Regions from separate parts of the Streptomyces sp. NPDC005574 genome, predicted to be linked through region 1. Evidence: riboswitches for the same ligand, from Rfam matches in the RefSeq annotation. Region 1 holds a riboswitch; the other holds the start of a gene.
The links. A riboswitch is a leader RNA that binds a small molecule or an ion and turns the genes downstream of it on or off. The one in region 1 is predicted to bind glycine.

Region 2: linked by a shared signal. The riboswitch ahead of gcvT (glycine cleavage system aminomethyltransferase GcvT) and the one ahead of gcvP (aminomethyl-transferring glycine dehydrogenase) in region 1 are both predicted to bind glycine.

Annotation. Positions count from the first base shown of each region.
Region 1 covers NZ_JBEXCW010000072.1:9,136-13,369, forward strand. The annotation lists gene ABZT03_RS32115 (DNA polymerase IV) at 1-1,382, shown strand, start outside; gene ABZT03_RS32120 (PRC-barrel domain-containing protein) at 1,304-1,675, opposite strand; glycine riboswitch at 1,790-1,884, shown strand; gene gcvP (aminomethyl-transferring glycine dehydrogenase) at 2,063-4,234, shown strand, end outside.
Region 2 covers NZ_JBEXCW010000124.1:801-5,034, reverse strand. The annotation lists gene ABZT03_RS38885 (enhanced serine sensitivity protein SseB) at 12-803, opposite strand; gene ABZT03_RS38880 (AAA family ATPase) at 874-1,542, opposite strand; glycine riboswitch at 1,721-1,819, shown strand; gene gcvT (glycine cleavage system aminomethyltransferase GcvT) at 1,970-3,088, shown strand; gene gcvH (glycine cleavage system protein GcvH) at 3,258-3,635, shown strand; gene glyA (serine hydroxymethyltransferase) at 3,650-4,234, shown strand, end outside.

The DNA.
Region 1 (4,234 bases):
TGGCGACCGCGTCGTACGAGGCGCGGGTGTTCGGTGTCCATTCGGCGATGCCCATGGCCCAGGCGCGCCGGCTCGCTCCGAACGCCGCCTATCTCGTTCCGCGGTTCGGGTTCTACCGGTCCATCAGCGAGCAGGTGATGGGGCTCCTGCGCGCGCTGTCGCCGCTGGTGGAGCCGCTCAGCCTGGACGAGGCGTTCGTGGACCTGGAGGCCGGCAAAGAGGCCTGGGACGAGGCCTCGGCCCGGCTGGTGGGCGTGCGGCTGCGCGCGGACATACGGGCCTTCACCGGGCTCACCGGATCGGTGGGGCTGGCGGCCTGCAAGATGCTCGCGAAGATCGCGTCCGAGCAGGCCAAGCCGGACGGTCTGGTGGTGATCGAGCCGGGCACCGAGCGGGCCCTGCTGGGTCCGCTGTCGGTGCGGACGCTGCCGGGTGTCGGTCCGGCGACGGGCGACCATCTGCGGCGGGCCGGGATCACCTCGGTCGCCGAGATCGCCGAGGCCGGCGAGGACGAACTCGTGCGGCTGCTGGGCAAGTCCCACGGGCACGCGTTGTACGCCATGGCGCTGGCGCACGACGAGCGGCCGGTGGTGGCCGAGCGGGAGGCGAAGTCGGTGTCCGTGGAGGACACCTACGACGTGGACATCCACGACCGGACACGTGTGGGTCTGGAGGTGCGGCGGCTGGCGGACCGGTGCGTGCGGCGGCTGCGGGAGGCCGGGCTGTCGGGGCGGACGATCGTGCTGAAGGTGCGCCGGTACGACTTCTCCACGCTGACCCGGTCGGAGACCCTGCGCGGGCCCACCGACGACCCGGCGGTGGTCCGGGAGGCCGCGGCGCGGCTGCTGGACTCGGTGGACACCACGGGCGGGGTGCGGCTGCTGGGCGTCGGTGTCTCCGGGCTCGCCGACTACACGCAGGAGGACCTGTTCGCGCAGGCGGCGGGGGAGCTGACGGAGGATCCGGTGGAGGAGGGCGGGGACCGGCCGGGCGAGGAGGAGCGGGCGCCGGCCGAACGCCGGTGGCCCGCGGGTCACGACGTACGGCACGCCGGGTACGGACACGGATGGGTGCAGGGCAGCGGACTGGGGAGGGTCACCGTGCGGTTCGAGACGCCCGACTCGCAGCCCGGGCGGGTGCGGACCTTCCGGACCGACGACCCGGACCTGGAGCCGGCGGACCCGCTGCCCCTCGTGCGGTCCGTGCCGCCTGACGCTTCCGTACGGTCCGTTCCGTCAGTGCCGTCCGCTTCGCCCGCTCCGGGCGGGGCGCGAAGACCCGGCGGGCCGGGGGCCGAAGTGTCTCAGGAGTCGTCGGACCCGGCGAGCTTGCCGAAGTCGCGGTCGGGGAACGCCGGAGGCGCGGCCACGTCCAGGCCGTAGTGGTGGTAGAGCTGGAGTTCCTGCTCCGGTGACAGGTGGCGCCCGACGCCGAAGTCGGGGGCGTCCTTGATGAGGGCGCGTTCGAAGGGGACGTGCAGGGTGCCCTCGATCAGCTTGCTGGGCTCCAGGGGCACGAACGCGTCCCTGCTGAACAGGCCGGTCCGTATGGCTGCCCACTCCGGTACGCCGGTCGCGTCGTCGAGGTAGACCTCGTCGATCGTGCCGATCTTGGTCCCGTCGCGGTCGAACGCCTTGCGGCCGATCAGGTGGCGCGGATCGATGTCGGTCTGCACGGGTCCCTCCATGTGGTCGCAACCCATCCGTAAGCACTACAAAAGAGCACTTTTCACCTGGGGGCCACTCGAAAGTCGGCGCGTTGACCTCGCTGGTAGGCTGGCGATGGCTGCTGACCCCGTGCGGGAGAGTCCTCCAGAGATCATGGAGGCGCCGAAGGAGCAAATCCTCCCCGGAATCTCTCAGGCCCACGTACCGCACGGACGAGGTCACTCTGGAAAGCAGGGCGGAGGCCGACGGCCTCCGTTCTCACCGACGGTGAAAGCCGGGAGTGCCCTCGGGCGCCCCGGTGAAGCTCTCAGGTCGAGATGACAGAGGGGGAGGCCGTCGGGGTACCCGCGCCGGGGTACCCCTCGAAGGTCGCGTCAGACCAGGAGGCCTCCGCAATGACCGCCCATCGCATTCCGCTCTCCGAACTCGAACAGGGAATCCCCTTCGAGCAGCGCCACATCGGCCCCGACCACGAGGCCCGCGCCAAGATGCTCGCCCAGGTCGGTTACGGCTCCCTCGACGAGCTCACGGCCGCCGCGGTCCCGGATGTGATCAAGAACGCCGACGCCCTGGACCTGCCGGGCGCCCGGACCGAGGCCGAGGTGCTGGCGGAGCTGCGTACGCTGGCCGACCGCAACCAGGTCCTGGCCCCGATGATCGGGCTCGGGTACCACGGGACCTTCACGCCGCCGGTGATCCTGCGCAACGTCATGGAGAACCCGGCCTGGTACACGGCCTACACGCCCTACCAGCCGGAGATCTCCCAGGGGCGGCTCGAAGCCCTGCTGAACTTCCAGACCATGGTCGCCGAGCTGACCGGGCTGCCCACCTCCGGCGCCTCCCTGCTCGACGAGGGCACCGCGGCCGCCGAGGCGGTGGCGCTGTCCCGGCGCATGGGCCGGAACAAGAAGGGCCTGTTCCTGGTCGACGCGGACGCCCTGCCCCAGACCATCGCCGTGATCGAGACCCGTGCCGAACCGGCCGGCGTCGAGGTGGTCGTCGCCGACCTGAGCGAGGGCATCCCGGCCGGGATCGCCGAGCGTGAGATCAACGGCGTGCTGCTGCAGTACCCGGGCGCCTCCGGTGCCGTACGGGACCTCAAGCCGGTCATCGACCATGCGCACGAGCTCGGCGCGCTCGTCACCGTGGCCGCCGACCTGCTCGCGCTCACCCTGCTGCGGTCGCCGGGTGAGCTCGGCGCGGACATCGCGGTCGGCACCACGCAGCGCTTCGGCGTGCCGATGGGCTTCGGCGGACCGCACGCCGGCTACATGGCGGTGCGTGAGAGCTTCGCGCGGAGCCTGCCCGGCCGGCTCGTGGGTGTCTCCGTCGACGCCGACGGGCACAAGGCCTACCGGCTCGCCCTGCAGACGCGCGAGCAGCACATCCGCCGTGAGAAGGCCACCAGTAACATCTGCACCGCCCAGGTGCTGCTCGCCGTGATGGCTGGCATGTACGCCGTCTACCACGGGCCCGAGGGACTCAAGGGCATCGCCCGGCGCACCCACCGCTACGCCGCGATCCTCGCCGCCGGCCTGGAGGCCGGCGGGGTCGAGCTCGTGCACGGCGCCTACTTCGACACCGTCACCGCACGGGTGCCGGGCCGTGCCGCGGAGGTCGTCTCCGCCGCCCGCGACCGGGGCGTCAACCTGTACCTCGTCGACGCCGACCACGTGGCGGTCACCTGTGACGAGACCACCGCGCGGGCCCAGGTCGGCGCGGTGTGGAGCGCGTTCGGGGTCGAGGGCGACATCGAGGCGCTGGACGCGGCGACGGCGGAGGTCCTGCCGGACACGCTGCTGCGCACCGACGACTACCTCACCCACCCGGTCTTCCACGAGCACCGCTCCGAGACGGCGATGCTCCGCTACCTGCGCCGGCTCGCCGACCGGGACTACGCGCTCGACCGGGGCATGATCCCGCTGGGCTCCTGCACCATGAAGCTCAACGCGACCACCGAGATGGAACCCGTCACCTGGCCCGAGTTCGGCCAGCTGCACCCGTTCGCGCCGGTCGAGCAGGCGGCGGGCTACCTGACCCTCATCCGTGAGCTGGAGGACCGGCTCGCCGAGGTCACCGGCTACGACAAGGTGTCGCTCCAGCCCAACGCCGGTTCCCAGGGCGAGCTTGCCGGGCTGCTCGCCGTACGCGGATACCACCGCGCCAACGGCGACGAGCAGCGCACCGTCTGCCTGATCCCGTCCTCCGCGCACGGCACGAACGCCGCCAGCGCCGTGATGGCCGGTATGAAGGTCGTCGTCGTGAAGACCGCCGAGGACGGCGAGATCGACGTGGCGGACCTGCGGGCCAAGATCGAGCGGTACCGCGACGAGCTGTCCGTGCTGATGATCACCTACCCGTCGACGCACGGGGTGTTCGAGGAGCACGTCGCCGACATCTGCGCCCAGGTGCACGAGGCCGGCGGGCAGGTCTACGTCGACGGCGCCAACCTCAACGCCCTGGTGGGGCTGGCCAAGCCCGGGCACTTCGGCGGTGACGTCTCGCACCTCAACCTGCACAAGACGTTCTGCATCCCGCACGGCGGCGGCGGTCCGGGCGTCGGCCCG
Region 2 (4,234 bases), on a different contig from region 1:
CGGTCACGGCACTAGGGACCGTACTGGTAGAAGGGGCGGACCTGTCCGCGCAGCCACTCGGCGACCGGGTCCTGGGTCACGTCCATCAGCACCAGGTTCACCGGCCAGGGCACCGGGACCCGCGCCAGGGCGCGGCCCAGCGCCTCGGTCGGCGCGGTGCTCAAGTCGCCCTCCCACTGGGAGAGTTCGACGCCGACGAACATCACCGGGTCGGCCGTCTCGATGGCGGCGAGGCAGCGGCGGGCGGTGCGGACGACGCCGGTGGCGGCGAACTCCCCCGACGCGGCGGCCAGGAAGTCCACCGGGTCGTCCTGCCAGTCGGGTTCGAAGAGCCGGACCCGGCCGCCACTAGCCGGGCCGTCCAGCGGGGTCCGTCCCACCCGGCACAGTTCGGCCACCGCCGACGGCGGAAGCGGCACGCCGACCATGCCGTCCGGGTTGACCGCGATGCCCACCTGCGGCGGCAGACCGCGCGCGAACTCCACGGCGGGCGCGATGGCGTACGCCAGGTGCGAGCCGGTGACCAGCCGGAACTGCTCCTCGGAGCTGAAGACCGGCACGTACGTCTGGCCCTCGATCTCCAGTGTGGGCAGGTCGAGGGGGCCGCTGCGGGGACCACCGCCGGCGGGCAGCGGCACCCAGACGAAGCTGCGGCCGAGCACCTCGATGATCCGCCCCCCGGCGGCGGGCATGCCGAGGGCGGCGGAGAGCACCTCCTCCAGCTCGTTGCCGGGCCATCCGCCGTGCGGATGGGGGTGCGCCTGCGCCGGGAAGTTCGCGGGAAAGTCCGCCGGGAAGTCCATCTGTGTCTGACCGCCTGCCGAGAACCACGGGTATGGCTGGAAAGGCTATCGGGTGGCGCCCCTCGCCGGGTCAGCCGGTGAAACCGATCCGGCCGAGCACGTCCACCGCGTCGCGGTCCAGCAGGACCGCCGAACCGCAGCCGTCGGGCAGGTCGCCCCGCTCCGCCGAGCGCAGCAGCCGGCCGGCCGCCGTGCGGTGGCGCAGGAAGGCGTAGCGGGAGACGCCCCGGCCGCGGTCGCGCTGGCCGGCCAGCGCGGTGTCGGGTGCGACGTCGAGCAGCAGCAGGTGCAGGGTGCCGCCCCGGCGGCGGGCCGCGCGCGCCAGCCAGTCGCGCACCCACGCCTGCGTGCCGCAGTCGTGCACGACGACGCCCTCGCCGGTGCGCAGGGCGCGGCGCAGCCCCGCGTAGTGGGCCAGCCGCACGAGCGGCCGGTAGACGGCGTACGGCAGCAGGCGCGGCGCCCGGGCGTCCCAGCGGTCGCGGGTGTCCTGGGAGTCGACGCGCAGGCCGCGCACGGTGCGCCGCATGAGCGTGGACTTGCCGCTGCCGGGCAGCCCGGTGATCACGACGAGGTCGCGGGGCCCGAAGAGGAGGGCGTGCGGACTGTGGCCGCCGCGTTCGCGCAGGTCGCGCAGGACGGGTGCCGGGCGTGCCCCGCACGCCTCGCGGGCCGGGGCCGAAGGCTGCTCGGGCAGCGCGACGGCCGAGGTCGCGGCGTACGCAGTGGTCCTCTTCACCGTGACAGTCCTCCCCTTGGGGTGGGCACGAGTACCCTCCCCGCCAAGTGTAAAGAGAAGGCAATGCGCGGTGTCTCGCGTTTTCGTGCGCTTCCTGCCACAAGCCGGTTACAGAGGTGGCCTGCCACGTTCGGGCGAGCCGTGCAATGATGGCCGCGCCAACTGCATACCGGCCGCTTGAATCCGCGCGGGAGAGTCCTCGGCAGCACGTCGCCGGGGCGCCGAAGGAGCAAGTCCCTCCCTTGAATCTCTCAGGCCCCGTTACCGCGCGGGCGAGGCACATCTGAAAAGCGGGCCGCTGCGACAGTGGCTCCACCCAAGGTGCAACCCATGACGCCCGTTCCGCGGGTCATGGCGAACCTCTCAGGTTCCGATGACAGATGGGGAGGAACGACCTCGCCGTCATGCCCTGGGAGACGACCGACCGATGAGCAGTACCGCACCCCGTCACACCGCGCTCGACGCCCTGCACCGTTCGCTGGGCGCGACGATGACCGACTTCGCCGGCTGGGACATGCCGCTGCGCTACGGCTCCGAGCGCGACGAGCACAACGCCGTACGCACCCGGGCTGGTCTCTTCGACCTCTCGCACATGGGTGAGATCACCGTCACCGGCCCGCAGGCCGTCGCCCTGCTGGACTTCGCCCTGGTCGGCAACATGGGCACGATCGGCGTGGGCCGCGCCCGCTACACCATGATCTGCCGGCCGGACGGCGGCATCCTCGACGACCTGATCGTGTACCGGCTCCAGGAGTCGCGGTACATGGTCGTCGCCAACGCCTCCAACGCCCAGGTGGTGCTGGACGCGCTGGTGGAGCGGGCCGCGGGCTTCGACGCCGAGGTGCGCGACGACCGCGACGGCTACGCGCTGCTCGCCGTGCAGGGCCCCGAGTCCCCCGGCATCCTGAAGTCGCTCACCGACGCCGACCTGGACGGCCTGAAGTACTACGCGGGCCTGCCCGGCACCGTCGCAGGTGTCCCCGCGCTGATCGCGCGCACCGGGTACACCGGTGAGGACGGCTTCGAGCTGTTCGTGAAGCCGGAGCACGCCGTCGAGCTGTGGCAGGCGCTGACCAAGGCCGGCGAGAGCGCCGGTCTGGTGCCCTGCGGCCTGTCCTGCCGGGACACGCTGCGCCTGGAGGCCGGCATGCCGCTGTACGGGCACGAGCTGTCGACCTCGCTCACCCCCTTCGACGCCGGGCTCGGCCGCGTGGTCAAGTTCGAGAAGGAGGGCGACTTCGTGGGGCGTGAGGCGCTGCGCGAGGCCGCCGACCGCTCGGCCGGAACCCCGCCGCGCGTCCTGGTCGGCCTGGTCGCCGAGGGCCGCCGTGTCCCGCGCGCCGGGTTCCCCGTGGTCGCCGGCGGCGAGGTGATCGGCGAGGTCACCTCCGGCGCCCCCTCCCCCACGCTCGGCCGGCCGATCGCGATGGCCTACGTCGACGCGGCGCACGCCCGCCCGGGTTCGCCCGGCGTCGGCGTGGACATCCGGGGCACCCACGAGCCCTACGAGGTCGTGGCTCTGCCGTTCTACAAGCGGCAGAAGTGACACTGTCGTCCTCGGCACGGCCGTCACCGTCCCGGCCGTGACCGTCGCGGCCGCCATCCGCACGGCCGCCGTCGTCCGCACGTGATGTCGGGCACATCGTGCCTGCCCACGCGCGTTCACACCCCCTCCCATTCACCAGCACTCCCCCGCGTACAGGAGAATTCAGGCCATGAGCAACCCCCAGCAGCTGCGGTACAGCAAGGAGCACGAGTGGCTGTCGGCCGCCGCGGACGGCGTCGCGACGGTCGGCATCACCGAGCACGCGGCCAACGCGCTCGGCGACGTGGTCTTCGTCCAGCTTCCGGACGCCGGTGCCACCGTGACCGCGGGCGAGACCATCGGTGAGCTGGAGTCGACCAAGTCGGTCAGCGACCTGTACTCCCCGGTCTCCGGCGAGGTCACCGAGGTCAACGAGGACGTCGTCAACGACCCGTCGCTGGTGAACTCCGCCCCCTTCGAGGGCGGGTGGCTGTTCAAGGTACGCGTGACGGACGAGCCGGCCGACCTGCTCTCCGCCGACGAGTACACCGCCTTTTCCGCCGGCTGAGGAGTCGTAGCCCCATGTCCGATCACACGTCGCACCTGAACACGCCCCTGCACGAGCTCGACCCGGAGATCGCCGCCGCGGTCGACGCCGAGCTGCGGCGCCAGCAGTCCACGCTCGAGATGATCGCCTCGGAGAACTTCGCCCCGGTGGCGGTCATGGAGGCGCAGGGCTCGGTCCTCACCAACAAGTACGCCGAGGGCTACCCGGGACGCCGCTACTACGGCGGCTGCGAGCACGTCGACGTCGCCGAGCAGATCGCGATCGACCGGGTCAAGGAGCTGTTCGGCGCCGAGTACGCCAACGTGCAGCCGCACTCGGGCGCCTCCGCCAACCAGGCCGCCCTGTTCGCGCTGGCCCAGCCCGGCGACACCATCCTCGGCCTGGACCTGGCGCACGGCGGCCACCTGACCCACGGGATGCGGCTGAACTTCTCCGGCAAGCAGTTCAACGTGGTCGCCTACCACGTGGAGGGCTCCGGCCTGGTCGACATGGCCGAGGTCGAGCAGCTCGCCAAGGAGCACCGGCCGAAGGTGATCATCGCCGGCTGGTCGGCGTACCCCCGGCAGCTGGACTTCGCGGAGTTCCGCCGGATCGCTGAC